DNA from 4 places in the Desulfofundulus thermocisternus DSM 10259 genome. Region 1 is predicted to be linked to each of the others. Evidence: riboswitches for the same ligand, from Rfam matches in the RefSeq annotation. Region 1 holds a riboswitch; each other region holds the start of a gene.
The links. Region 1 has a riboswitch for cyclic di-GMP ahead of BR83_RS15950 (helix-turn-helix domain-containing protein). Riboswitches for the same ligand answer to the same signal wherever they lie in the genome.
Positions count from the first base shown of each region.

Region 1 (3,185 bases):
TGGGCTGTTGAAAATCTTTCTGCGGAAAGCGGAACGAATAGCCGGTTTGTGCGTCTGTAATTTTGGAAAAAATTCTTAAGGGAGGCTCTGTCAGTGAAGAAGTGGTTATTATACGTAATTATAACTATTTTTACTATTACTATTCCTGCTTGCGCACTAATAAAAAGGGAAAACAAGGCTGAAAACATGAATGTTCCCCCGCCGACAAATTCACAAATTACTCAACAAATCCAGGCTGCTTCTAATCCTCATTCCCAGACTCCTACCGAAAAGAAACTCACTCAAATTATTGTCAAAAGAGGTAATGACGTTTTCCCTTTTAATCCGCTCACGTTGAAAGAATCAGGCATAATCTTAGACGTGCGGGATTTGTTATGGGTAGCCCTGCGGGGCGGTGCCGGAATACAACCAGAAGTTAAACAAGTGGAGTCAAAAGAACTTGATAAAGACCTAAAAAACGGGGATAAAATGAAGGATGTCTTTTGCTCGGTTCGCCTTATTTATGAGCCATATAGGCCGAAGCAGGGAATAAATGATCTTGCTCACAAGGACTTAATTATCTATATAAATCCGGATAATGTGAATGATGCCTATTTCGGAATCCAAAACCCAGATAACCAAACTAAATGGGATCTTTACTATTTGCCCGGTTATGGACAATGGCTCAAAAAAGAGGTCGACCTTCTATTACGCTTACATACGGGATTATAAAAGTGCCTGGTCGCGTAGCAGACCAGGCACTTACTGTTAACAAAAATCGCTTAAGTTACATAGTGTATCCATCCAAGCTACTAAGTTATTATAGTAAGCGTCGTGGTCCGGGCCACCGTATCCAGCATCTGCTATAAATCGGGCACATGTATATTCACTAGGCGTAACACCTTTTATTTGGCACCAAACGAGGTAGTCAATTAGTTCTGAATAAATAGGATTAATGTCTTTATCAGCCATAATCCGGGCTTCTTCAACGTCGTCGTAGATGTCAGGTGTAGGGAGCCATCATTGTCCACCTCCTTCCAGCTTGTCTAACCTGCCCTCTACTACATAAAGAGAAAATAGGGGGGCGTTTTAATACCCCCCTACCAAAAAAAATTCTTGAGTTATTTCTGATAGTCGCTTTTACGGGAGAAGTACCGGTTTAGCTCATCCCTACCCCACGTGGTATTTGGTCGGTATCGGTAAACGGCTTCTATTATCCAGGTCACCAAATCGGAGCAGGCTTCCTCGTAACCTAGTTGACGGCTGTATTTCTTGACGATGGGAATGAAACGTTTAACGACCTGGGTCATAGCTTCCTCATTACCACTCTTCGCCAGGTCAATCAGTTCTCGGAGCTTTGGCTTTCTTTGCAAATGGTATCACCCTCTTCTAGAGACAAAAAGACCTACCACACCTTGGCAGAGGGCAGGTCTTAGACTTCTAGAGCAGCGGCAGCCAGGCTGTCATAGTGCCTGTGGGCACCTTAGACCCTGTAGCTTTACGTCCCCATTTTTCAATGGGTTTGCCCTTAACGTAGGTATTCGGTTTTCGTTGGAGAAGCGCGGAACCTTCACCTCCTTACATCCGTCTATTTATTAAGACGAATGGTAGGTCAAAATGGTACCATATACTGGAAAGAAGTCATCGTCTTTTTCTAATGTCGTTTATCAACATTCCTTATGATAGAAAAGGCAAATAACTTGTCCATCCCGTGAATATGATGGTAATAGATATGGGATTTCTTTACCAAAATTGGCTGTAGAATATTGTAGACAATTTTGGAAGCCCTCTTTTAAGTTCCTAACATACATCCTATAATAATAACATAGGAGGTGAAATCTGGTGAACGAGCTACTTACTACAAATGAAACGGCTGAAATCCTCGGAATATCGCCCGTAGCAGTTGCTAATCTCCTCCGGGATAAGAAACTACCAGGTATCAAGAGACGAGGCCCGGATGGAATTGACCGCTGGTTCATCAGACGGGAAGACGTTGCTCTCTACTGCGCCGGGTTGGCTATCTTCAATATGCTCCAGCACAAAGCCAGAATTAGAAGGCAAGCTGCGGAGGAAGGTGTCCCATTGTGAGTAGAGCCATTGGATATGTAAGGATAAGCACAGAAGAACAGACTCAGCACGGTTACTCCCTGGAAGCCCAAACCGAAGCAATAAAGAAATACTGCGAAATTCAAGGTTGGGAACTATTACGGATTTACCGCGATGATGGATACAGTGGCGCTTCAATGGAGAGACCAGCGTTGGAACAACTCCTTGCAGGCCTCCACCTGCGCCATTTCGATACGGTTGTCGTTTAGTGTATTTGCTACTATAAAACTGATCCATTTTTAGCCCCTGTGACATTGTCAAACTGATCCACCCTGGGAGCCGTGGTAGACAAAATGATACTGTGAAACTGATCCACTTTGGCGAAATTGCTACTCTAAAACTGATCCACTTCCTTCAACAATCCCCTATACTGGATGTACATTCATCCGGGTCAGGGGGGAGAAGGGAAGTGATTGAAATTAATCTTTACGAACAAATCAGGTACCTTTATGCCGTGGAAAAACTTTCTAAAAGGGATTGAAACTACCCGTAAGGTTCCTGTGCCCCCGGGCGGCGGCCCTGTTCCGAGCCTACCTATGAGGGATTGATCCGGAAAGGGGGGAAAACCTGGTCAATAGGAGGGTCGGGTTCACAATAACTAACCGTTGTTGGGTATTGTGAGCTTTTTGAGCCAGGTGAACGGGGATGACGGTAAAGGAAGGTTATAAGAAAAGATATGAAACGGGCGATACTCCCTGGGATATTGGCAAACCTGATTTTAACCTTATTCAGACTGTGACTGCAATGGCCATAAAACCATGTAAAGCACTGGATATCGGTTGCGGAACTGGTGATAATTCCATCTGGCTTGCCCGGAACGGCTTCGATGTGACAGGCGTTGATACATCGGAAATTGCAATAGGAAAGGCAGTAGAGAAAGCTTCAAAAGCCAATGTCCGGTGTACCTTTATGGTAATTGACTTCTTCACAAACAAAATTACAGGGGCGCCGTTTGGTTTTGCATTTGATAGAGGTTGTTTTCATTCATTGAATTCCGGTGAGGAACGGGAGAGCTTTGCGGAAAAGGTGGCCGCCCATTTAGAAGAGGATGGCCTGTGGCTGAGTATTATCGGCAACGCCGATGAGCGGCGAGAAGGCCC
Region 1 is NZ_JMLG01000027.1:22,641-25,825, reverse strand. Features, by position in the region: gene BR83_RS16490 (hypothetical protein) at 94-711, shown strand; gene BR83_RS15950 (helix-turn-helix domain-containing protein) at 1,101-1,352, opposite strand; cyclic di-GMP riboswitch class I at 1,427-1,516, opposite strand; gene BR83_RS0112605 (helix-turn-helix domain-containing protein) at 1,822-2,067, shown strand; gene BR83_RS17885 (recombinase family protein) at 2,064-2,294, shown strand; gene BR83_RS0112595 (class I SAM-dependent methyltransferase) at 2,731-3,185, shown strand, end outside.

Region 2 (3,185 bases), on a different contig from region 1:
GGCAATGCCCAGTTGTTTGAAGCCCAGGCTTTCCGCCCTTTTCCACTCCTCGCGCAGGGCCTGCAGTTTTTCCTCCAGAGTGGCCTCCCGGCCACCCCACCTGCCGCGGATGACGTTCCTGCTGGCTATGCTTTCAACCGCATATATTCGCGCCTGGATACGGTTGTCCAGTGTTTCGGCAGCCTGCCTGGCCGTCTTAAGCAGGGCCTCCTGGCTCTGTTCCTGCAGGGCCTGTTCGGCGTAATGCTCGCTCACCAGCCCCAGCACCAGGCAACCCATGAGCACTATAAAGCCGAAGAAAACAGCCATTCTGATCCGCAGGCTTCCCGCAAGCTGTCCCGTAAGTCTTCCCTTCATCCCTGTCTGCAGCCGCCCCTGCACCGTGACGGCAAGCAGGAACAGCGCCGCCAATCCTCCTTCCTTACAATTTTGCTTCTTCAGGCAGTAACCGGAACCGGCAGATCCCGTTTAAGGGTATAGAAACAACCGTTCCCCGGTCTTAAACTTCTATATTTTTATTTCGGCATAATTCAGGGTTACTTGAGCCCGCTGCCAGAGCTTATAGCCTTTTTTTAAACCATAAAAATAGCCGGCAGTTGTGACGGCCGGCTTTAAATAAAACGCTAAAATAATTTTAGTTGCTGGTGCCCTAAACCACCAGCTCATCGGCCAGCTTCTTTAGCCGCGCGGATACCGCCGTCAGCTCATTCACCGAAGCGTTGATTTCCTGCGACGAAGCGGCCTGCTCCTGCACCGCGGCAGACAACTGGGTAATTGAATCCGTCAGCTCCAGAACGGACTGCTGCACCTCCTGCAGGGTCTCCAGGATTTCCCTGGCCGAGCGCTGGGTATCCTGGGATAACTTGCGTATTTCCCCGGCCACCACGTTGAAACCCCGCCCGGCATCGCCCACCCGGGCCGCTTCGATGGCCGCGTTCAACCCCAGCAGGTGGGTTTGCTCGGCAATTTCCTCGATGAGGTTGACAATGCCGTCGGTTTTCTTGATTTCATCCCTGATCTTCTGCGCGCTGCTGTTCAGGTTTTCCGTTGTTGCCGCCACTTCTTCCGAGGTGGCGGAAAGGTTGGAGGTAGCCATGGCTATCTGGTTGATCTGGCTGTCCATTTCCTGCGACATTGCAATCAGATTTTCCTGGCGGGTGATGGGGGTGGTCATGCCAATGGTGCCGATTACTTTACCTGTACCGGGATCGGTAATGGGGTAGGAAACGCCGATGTAAGGTATGCCGTAGACCTCCTTCCCCGTCCGCCTGGCCTGCCTGCGGCCGGTGCGCAGGGTCAGGGCGGTTACGCTGCCTTCATTGATGGTGTCACCCGCCTTTAAAGAAAGGCCCACCTGACCGGGGTCGCAGTAAATATACCGCTCCAGGTCCGATACATAAATTCCCATCTCTTCCCCCAGCATCCCCTTGATAAAGGGGGCCAGCTTCAGGGCGCATTTTAAAAGGTCGGGCTCCGCCTGCTCCGCCCGGCGTTCACCCCCGTTATCGCCGGCAGCTGCAGCGGGTTCCACCGGCTCGACCGCTGGAGGTGGAGATATTTCTTCCGGTTGAGCTTTCTTGTTTTTAAATGAAAGCAGGTTCACTAAAGAACACTCCCCTTTCTTTTATCCGCAATCACATCTGACGCTGATGAGATATATCACCAACCTGAAGGAAAACAAGAACATGGGGCAGAACAGGAAGAAACAAACTGGAGGTAGAAAATAAAGCCCCCCTTCCAGGAACGCAAACAAAGAAAAAACTACAGGGAGAAAAGCATCCTGCCCCGTAGTTACTTTTCTCCCCTGCAACCCAGCCGTCATAGCTCCCCGCTAAAAAGCGTCCTGCGGGAAACCTTAGACCTGTGGCTTTGCGTCCCCGGCTTTCGCGCGGGTTTGCCCTCCGAGGTTAAACTTTATTCGCTATTTTTCTACTTATTTCATAATTAATTCTATTGAACCAGCACAATTTTCCTGTGTCAAGTAAATAATGTCATTTTATGTCGAACAGCAATAGTTTGCAGCTTCCACACCAAAACAAAAAGCCCCGTTTTCCGGGGCTCCCGTTTTTCTGGTGGGCGCGGTAGGGATTGAACCTACGACCTCTTGAATGTGAGTCAAGCGCTCTCCCACTGAGCTACGCGCCCATTTGAAGTTTTACCGTTGCAGGTGTTATTTTAACACATTTGCCGGCCGGGTGCAAGGGGGGCCGGCCTGTTTTTTTATTCCCGGACAGGCGGGGCGCACAGGTATCAGCTCCTTACAATTACGGGGCAGCCGGGAATTATTTCCTTCCCCTCCCCAACCACCGGCACCACCTCACAGGTGTTCAGGGAAGCGCACCAGTCCAGGTCGGCCGCCAGGCCCATGCTGAAAAGCTTGCGCCCGTGCAGGGAATGGTCAAAAGCTCGCCGGGGGTTGTCTTTATAGGCCAGGGCCAGGTGTAGGGCAGCCACGGCAAAGTCGGACAGATCCAGCCCGGACGCTCCGGGAGTAGAGCAGTACAACCAGCCCGGATCCGCCATTTTCACCATCTCCAGCACCACCATTCCAGCCCCCAGGGCATCTTCCAGGGAAAACTCGCCCTGCGTGCCGGCGCAGGCCAGGGTTACGTCCCTGCCCAGCCGGCAGACCTCCCGGGCCACCGCCCGGGCATTGAGCAGGCTTCCCACCAGCACCGTACCGGCTCTTCCTGCCGCAAGATTCAGGGCGCGGGTGCCGTTGCTGGTGGTGAGAACCAGCATCCTGCCGCCAACCACTTCCGGCCGGAACTCCAGCGGGGAGTTGCCGTGAGGAAAGCCGGGAATTTTTTCGCCGCCCCGTTCACCGGCCAGCAGTACCGGTATATTCTCCCCGGCCAGCCTGGCTGCAACCTCCTGTGCTTCCGCCGGGTCGACAACGGTCACCACACCCCGGCAACCATGGGCCAGGGCGGTAACTATGGTGCTGGTAGCTCTCAAAACATCAAAAACCACCGCCGTACCCCCGGCCAGAACGGCCTGTTCCAGGCTTTCAGCTGTTGGATAAAGGGTCACACGCATATTTAAACCTCCACGCGTTAATATTATACTGTTTCCTATCCCGGGCGGCAAGAAAATATTCTCCAGCGGTTTCCAAACTAATGAAAGCCCGTACGCTCAAAAGAAGGGTTTTCAAAATCATCCGTGGAAAAAATAAGTAAATAAGG
Region 2 is NZ_JMLG01000010.1:43,713-46,897, reverse strand. Features, by position in the region: gene BR83_RS0109195 (methyl-accepting chemotaxis protein) at 1-411, opposite strand, end outside; gene BR83_RS0109185 (methyl-accepting chemotaxis protein) at 650-1,603, opposite strand; cyclic di-GMP riboswitch class I at 1,803-1,909, opposite strand; tRNA gene BR83_RS0109180 (tRNA-Val) at 2,071-2,145, opposite strand; gene BR83_RS0109175 (2-phosphosulfolactate phosphatase) at 2,251-3,039, opposite strand.
Region 2: linked by a shared signal. The riboswitch ahead of BR83_RS0109185 (methyl-accepting chemotaxis protein) and the one ahead of BR83_RS15950 (helix-turn-helix domain-containing protein) in region 1 are both predicted to bind cyclic di-GMP.

Region 3 (3,185 bases), on a different contig from region 1:
GTCTGGTTCGGCATTCTTACCATCCCTGTCAAAGTAGTTCTTACCTATGTATGCCTGATGAGTAAGAATCTGTCTGACAGTAGCGTTTGACCAGTGCTTGACGTATTCCCCTTTTTGGCCTCTCTTTCCTCTGACTCCGACACGAACTCCACGGACAGCGGAAGGAGGAAGGACACCCATCTGTGTTAACTTATCAGCAATAGCCTCCATTCCCAGTGGTTTTCCTGTTTCGTCACCGTAAACGTACCAATGATAAATCAGCCTGACAATTCTTGCTTCTTCCTCATTAATCTCGAACTCTCCGGTCACTGGGTTTTTCCTGTAGCCGTATAGGACATGACCACCCGGGAACTGACCCAACCGTGCCTTTTGGTACTTTCCCATCTTCATCCTTTCGGTAATCATTTCTCTTTCCAGTTGAGCGAAAAAAGCAATTATCTGCATTACAGCTTTTCCAATAGCTGTGGTAGTATCAAACTGTTCCTGTATGCTGGTGAAACCTATCCCGTTCTTCTCAAAGGCGTCATCGAGGAGGTAGAGGGTATCTTTTAAGTTGCGGCTCAACCTATCTAGCTTCCAGACAACTACGACATCGAACTTTCCAAAGTGAATGTCTTCGAGTAATTGCTGCAATTCAGGCCTCTCCATAGAAGCACCGCTGTAGCCGTCATCCCGGTAAATCCTTACAAGCTCCCATCCTTGAAGCTCACAGTATTTCTTGATTGCTTGGGCCTGAGCTTCAAGAGAGTAGCCGTGCTGAGTCTGTTCTTCTGTACTTACTCTAATGTAGCCTACAGCCTTAGTCACAATGGGACACCTTCTTCCACAGGCTGCTCCCTAGCTCTCTTCTGGAGCATGTTGAAAATAGCTAGTTCAGCGCAGTAGAGCGCAACATCTTCTCGTCTGATGAACCAGCGGTCAATTCCATCCGGGCCTCGTCTCTTGATACCCGGCAGTTTCTTGTCTCGGAGGAGATTAGCGACCGCAATGGGCGAAATTCCGAGAATTTCAGCCGCTTCATTGGTAGTAAGTAACTTATTCACCAGATTTCACCTCCTATGTTATTATTATAGGATGTATGTTAGGAACTTAAAAGAGGGCTTCCAAATTTTTCTACAATATTCTACGGCCAATTTTGGTAAAAAAATCCCATATCTATTACCATCATATTCACGGGATGGACAAGTTATTCACCCTTTCATCAAACCGAAAGATTTTTTGACGAAAGGTGTCTGAAAAAGACGATGAGTTCCTTGCCAGTATATGGAACTATTTTAACCCACCATTCGTCTTATTAAATAGACAGGTTGAGGGAGGTGAGGGTTCCGCGCTCTTTGACGAAAACTAAATACTTTGGCGTTAAAGGCAAACCCATTGAAAAATGGGGACGTAAAGCTACAGGGTCTAAGGTGCCCACAGGCACTATGACAGCCTGGCTGCCGCTGCTCTAGAAGTCTAAGACCTGCCCTCTGCCAAGGTGTGGTAGGTCTTTTTGTCTCTAGAAGAGGGTGATACCATTTGCAAAGAAAGCCAAAGCTCCGAGAACTGATTGACCTGGCGAAGAGTGGTAATGAGGAAGCTATGACCCAGGTCGTTAAACGTTTCATTCCCATCGTCAAGAAATACAGCCGTCAACTAGGTTACGAGGAAGCCTGCTCCGATTTGGTGACTTGGATAATAGAAGCCGTTTACCGCTACCAGCCAAATACCACGTGGGGTAGGGATGAGCTGAATCGATACTTCTCACGTAAGAGCGGTTACTAAGAGTAACTCAAAAAATTTTTTCGGTAGGGGGTTATTAAAATGACCCCCTATTTTCTCTTTATGAAGTAGAGGGCAGGATAGACAAGCTGAAAGGAGGTGGACAGTGATGGCTTCCTACACCTGACGCCTGTGAAGATGACCTTGAAGAAGCCCGGATTATGGCCTGGTTTATAACCGGCCTGCGTCACGAGGCTATCAGGCTAGCGAAAAAGCAAAAACGGCTACGGGAGCGCGAACTGCTAATCCTCAACGACCTATTCAGCCAAGACGCCGAAGATGAAGAAACAGAGAGGCTCGATACCGTAGCCGCCATATGTGACACCCTTACCGCAGTAGAGGATTCGCTATTCCTCCAGGAAGCCCTCTCGTTGCTAACGCCGCAGCAGCAGAAGGTCATCAAGGCAACGATCCTGGAGGGACACACAGAGCAGGAGGTAGCTGCAGAACTCGGAATGTCACAACCCGCAGTGCACCAGATGAAAGAGCGAGCGCTGAAAAAGTTGAGAAAACATTTTGTCCTGGACGAGCCCACCGCCAAGTAGAGCCTCATCCAGGACGGACGACCCCATACCCAGAGGCGGAAGTAGAATGTCTTGTTTCGTAAATCTTTAAGTTAGGAGGGAACATTTATGCCCTATGACTATGCTTACCGCAGGATAAAGACTTCCTCGACTGGTTATCGGAAAATCGAGGCAACAATTACTTTACCGTCACTGAGTGACGTAGCTCTGGGAACAGGTGCTGCATTGTATGAATACCTCGGCTGTGATGGCTCAACCTTCGACTTTGAATTTGGTTTTGGATTAAAACCATCTGAAGGCTATAGTACACAATATGGTATCTACCGTAGTATTTATGTAGGTGGGAGCGATTGGCAGTGGATATCAGGTTATACCTTTAGTCCAGGTTCGACATATAGGCTATTAATTGCTGCTGAAGACGGCTATATTAAATGCTATGTCTATAGTTCTAGCGGTACACTTTTATATTATAACGAGTTTACAGTTAATGGAATTAGATACGACGGTTCTGGACAAAAAGTTCGACGTGTCTCCACCTTATTGGTACCTTCTGGGGGCTCGGCTAACGCTAACAATAACCGGTGGACAACCACGCTAGTTGGAACGCCTACCACTTTTGTTAATGCGACTCCTTCTAACTGCGTAGCAACAAATGAAACGAGTCCTTCTGGGCAACCGTGGATATCAGTAACTACCTATAATGCTTATTACAACGAGAATATAAACCTTGACATCCGTTAAAAACTCCCAGCGCACCGTTAATATGGTGCGCTCTCCTTTGTTTATCAGGAATCTTTTTGCGGTATTTATCTTATATCCAACTTTGACCATTCCAGGAAAGCTTCAGCTATCTTTTGAAGTTGATCGGAGGCATCAGGATGGTCAAAAATAATAGCGTTA
Region 3 is NZ_JMLG01000041.1:578-3,762, forward strand. Features, by position in the region: gene BR83_RS16515 (recombinase family protein) at 1-807, opposite strand, end outside; gene BR83_RS0113875 (helix-turn-helix domain-containing protein) at 804-1,043, opposite strand; cyclic di-GMP riboswitch class I at 1,355-1,444, shown strand; gene BR83_RS17900 (helix-turn-helix domain-containing protein) at 1,519-1,764, shown strand; gene BR83_RS16125 (sigma-70 family RNA polymerase sigma factor) at 1,923-2,306, shown strand; gene BR83_RS17235 (hypothetical protein) at 2,394-3,026, shown strand; gene BR83_RS0113890 (copper amine oxidase N-terminal domain-containing protein) at 3,092-3,185, opposite strand, start outside.
Region 3: linked by a shared signal. The riboswitch ahead of BR83_RS17900 (helix-turn-helix domain-containing protein) and the one ahead of BR83_RS15950 (helix-turn-helix domain-containing protein) in region 1 are both predicted to bind cyclic di-GMP.

Region 4 (3,185 bases), on a different contig from region 1:
GCCACAGGACCCAGGCCTGGAAAAATTATTACGGCGGGTCCTGCCACCAGAAACGGCCGGATCATGGCAAAGTATGTTTTCACAACCTGCCGCCATTGTGAAGACCCTTTCTGCGTCCAGGCCTGCCCGGTGGGGGCCGTTCAGAAACGCCCCAGCGACGGTATCGTATTTATCGACCAGGAACTATGTGTGGGCTGCCAGAGTTGCATCATGGCCTGCCCCTGGGGCGCCCCCCAATGGGACGAAGAAAAAGGGGTGGTTGTAAAATGTGATTACTGCAAGGATCGCCTTGACGCCGGTCTCGAACCGGCCTGCGTTACCGCCTGTCCCACCGGCAGCCTCATTTTTATTTCCACGGAAAATATACCGTCCATCAAAAGAGAGCAGATCATCCGCAGGAGGATGAATGGCAGGGCGGTTAATGCCATCTGGTAATATATCTACTAAATATAACTAACAATATCTTCTAGTTCCCTTCTCTTTGGCCGGCGGGCCGGATCATCGGCCGGGTAACCCACGGGGATAATGGCCACCGGTCTGAACTGCGGGGGAATCTCCAGGCATTCCCTCACCTGGTCCTCGTTAAAAGCTCCCACCCAGCAGGTTCCCAGGCCCAGGGCGCTAGCGGTAAGCAGGATATTCTGGATGGCGGCAGCCGTGTCCTGAATACAGTAAAGCTTACGCCCCCGTTCACCGTAAACCCGGGCCGAACGTTCCGGCTCGGCACAAACCACGATCACCACGGGAACCTGGGTAATGAAGCGCTGGTTTAAAGCTGCCCGGGCCAGAGCTTCTTTCTTTTCCTGCCGGGTAACCACGTAAAAAAACCAGGGTTGCAGGTTACCCGCCGACGGGGCCCAGCGGGCCGCCTCCAGGAGCTGATCCAGCAATGCCTCCGGCAACGGATCCGGCCGGTAATGGCGGACGGAGTAACGACCCCTCACCAGGGAAAGTATCGTGGACATGAATTCCCCTCCTCAAGGGATGGCGATAAAGTTTTAATTATAATTATATACGTGTGCGCGTAAATCCACACACTTACCGGATGAATCTATACCCTGCTCTTACCTGACCACCATTACCGGGCAGGGGGCCAGATGCAGCACCTTGTGGCTTACGCTGCCCAGAAACAGCGACTTGAGATCACCAAAGCCACGGCTGCCAATGATAATGAGATCAAAACACCCTTCCGCAGCCAGGCGGCAGATAGCCTCGGCTGCATCTCCCCGCTCCACTGCTTTGTTTACGGTCAGGCCTTCTGCCTGAAATATTTCTTCTACGGCGGCAAAGACCTTTTCCGCCCGGGCCTCTATTTCCTGATCCAGTTCTTTTTGCTGCAACCACGTGCACGACCCCGGCTCGGGAAAAATTTTATAACAGGAAGGCCCCACATATAATGCTGTTACCGAAACTCCGGGATTAAGTTTGCTCAAACGCAAAGCCGTCCTGGCTGCACGCAGTGAATTCTCCGAACCATCCACGGCCAGAAGTATTTTCATACTGGCCTTAACCTCCCCAAGCAATCCTTATTTGCACGATCTTCTACATTCCCGGAGAAAAACCTGCATTTATAAAAAATATAATTAAAACCAATTATACCTCTATTGTCTAAACGAGGGATTTGTACTATAATTAACTATGCCTAATAGTCAAATTAAATAAATTCTGGTACTTTCGGGTTGGGCAAACCGGGTGAAAGCCCGGGACGCTAAAGCCATGGGTCTAAGGTCCTTTCCAGGACTATGATCGCCAGGCTGCAACGGTACCGACTGCCGGGGGGGGTAGTCACTTGACTACCCCCCTTTAACTTTGCCTGAAATTAGTCACATCCTTGTGCTCAACGGAGGTGGTTTCCTTAAACGTAGTAAGACCGGACGATTGTCGAAACAATATGAAAGAAAGGAGATGGGAAATTTGACCCCTCAAACGCAGGTTATTTTAGCTACGTCCGTCTTTTTACTTACCTATGCTATAATTATTTCGGAAAAGATTCACCGTACCGTGGCTGCTTTTTGCGGTGCGGCGATAGTCATACTGGCCGGCATTATTACCCCGGAACTGGCCGTCCATTACATCGACTGGAATACCATCGGCCTTTTAACGGGCATGATGATTATCGTGGGCGTTACCCGTGAAACGGGGATCTTTGAGTACCTGGCCATCAAGGCGGCCAAAATGGCCCGGGGGGAGCCCCTGCGCATTCTGGCCGCCCTTGCCCTGGTCACGGCCGTACTTTCTGCCCTGCTGGACAATGTGACCACGGTACTCCTCATCGTGCCCGTTACATTTGCCATCGCCCACAAACTAAAGGTAAGTCCCCTGCCCTTCTTAATTTCTGAAATTATTGCTTCCAACATTGGGGGAACGGCAACCCTGATCGGAGACCCGCCCAACATCATGATTGGCAGCGCCGTAGGGCTCGGCTTTATGGATTTTGTGATTAACCTTACCCCGGTGGTGGTTGTAATTTATGTTACAACCATTTTCATCCTGCGCCTCATTTACCGCCGGGACCTGGTTACAAACCCTGAGAATCAAAAAAGTATCCTGGAGCTTAATGAATGGGACGAAATTAAAGACGCCGCGTTGCTGAAACCCTGCCTCTGGGTTTTGGGTTTAACCATTGCCGGGTTTGCCCTGCACCAGTTCCTGCACCTGGAGAGCTCGGTGATCGCCATGGCCGGGGCGGCCCTGTTGCTGGTAATCACCCGTTCCGACCCGGAACATGCCCTGCACGCCGTAGAATGGCCGGTTATCTTCTTCTTTATCGGCCTGTTTGCCCTGGTGGGAGCGCTGGAAGAAGTAGGGGTCATTGAAACCATCGCCCATTTTGCCCTGGAGGTTACCGGGGGAGAACTCCTGCCGGCGGGCCTTTTGATTGTCTGGCTTTCGGCCCTGGCCTCGGCCTTTGTGGACAACATCCCCTTTGTGGCGACCATGATTCCTTTAATTCAGGACATGGGCCGCCTGGGAGGTATCGAAAACCTCAATTTCCTGTGGTGGTCCCTTTCCCTGGGAGCCTGCCTGGGTGGCAACGGTACCATCATCGGTGCTTCGGCCAACGTGGTAGTGGTGGGCATGGCTGAAAAGAGGGGTACGCCCATCAGCTTCCTGGGTTTCTTTAAAGTAGCTTTTCCCCTCATGATCCTTTCCATTGTCATTGCCACAGCATACCTGGTGGCCTG
Region 4 is NZ_JMLG01000001.1:306,991-310,175, forward strand. Features, by position in the region: gene BR83_RS0101630 (4Fe-4S dicluster domain-containing protein) at 1-435, shown strand, start outside; gene BR83_RS0101635 (nitroreductase family protein) at 444-965, opposite strand; gene BR83_RS0101640 (universal stress protein) at 1,065-1,499, opposite strand; cyclic di-GMP riboswitch class I at 1,673-1,762, shown strand; gene BR83_RS0101645 (ArsB/NhaD family transporter) at 1,915-3,185, shown strand, end outside.
Region 4: linked by a shared signal. The riboswitch ahead of BR83_RS0101645 (ArsB/NhaD family transporter) and the one ahead of BR83_RS15950 (helix-turn-helix domain-containing protein) in region 1 are both predicted to bind cyclic di-GMP.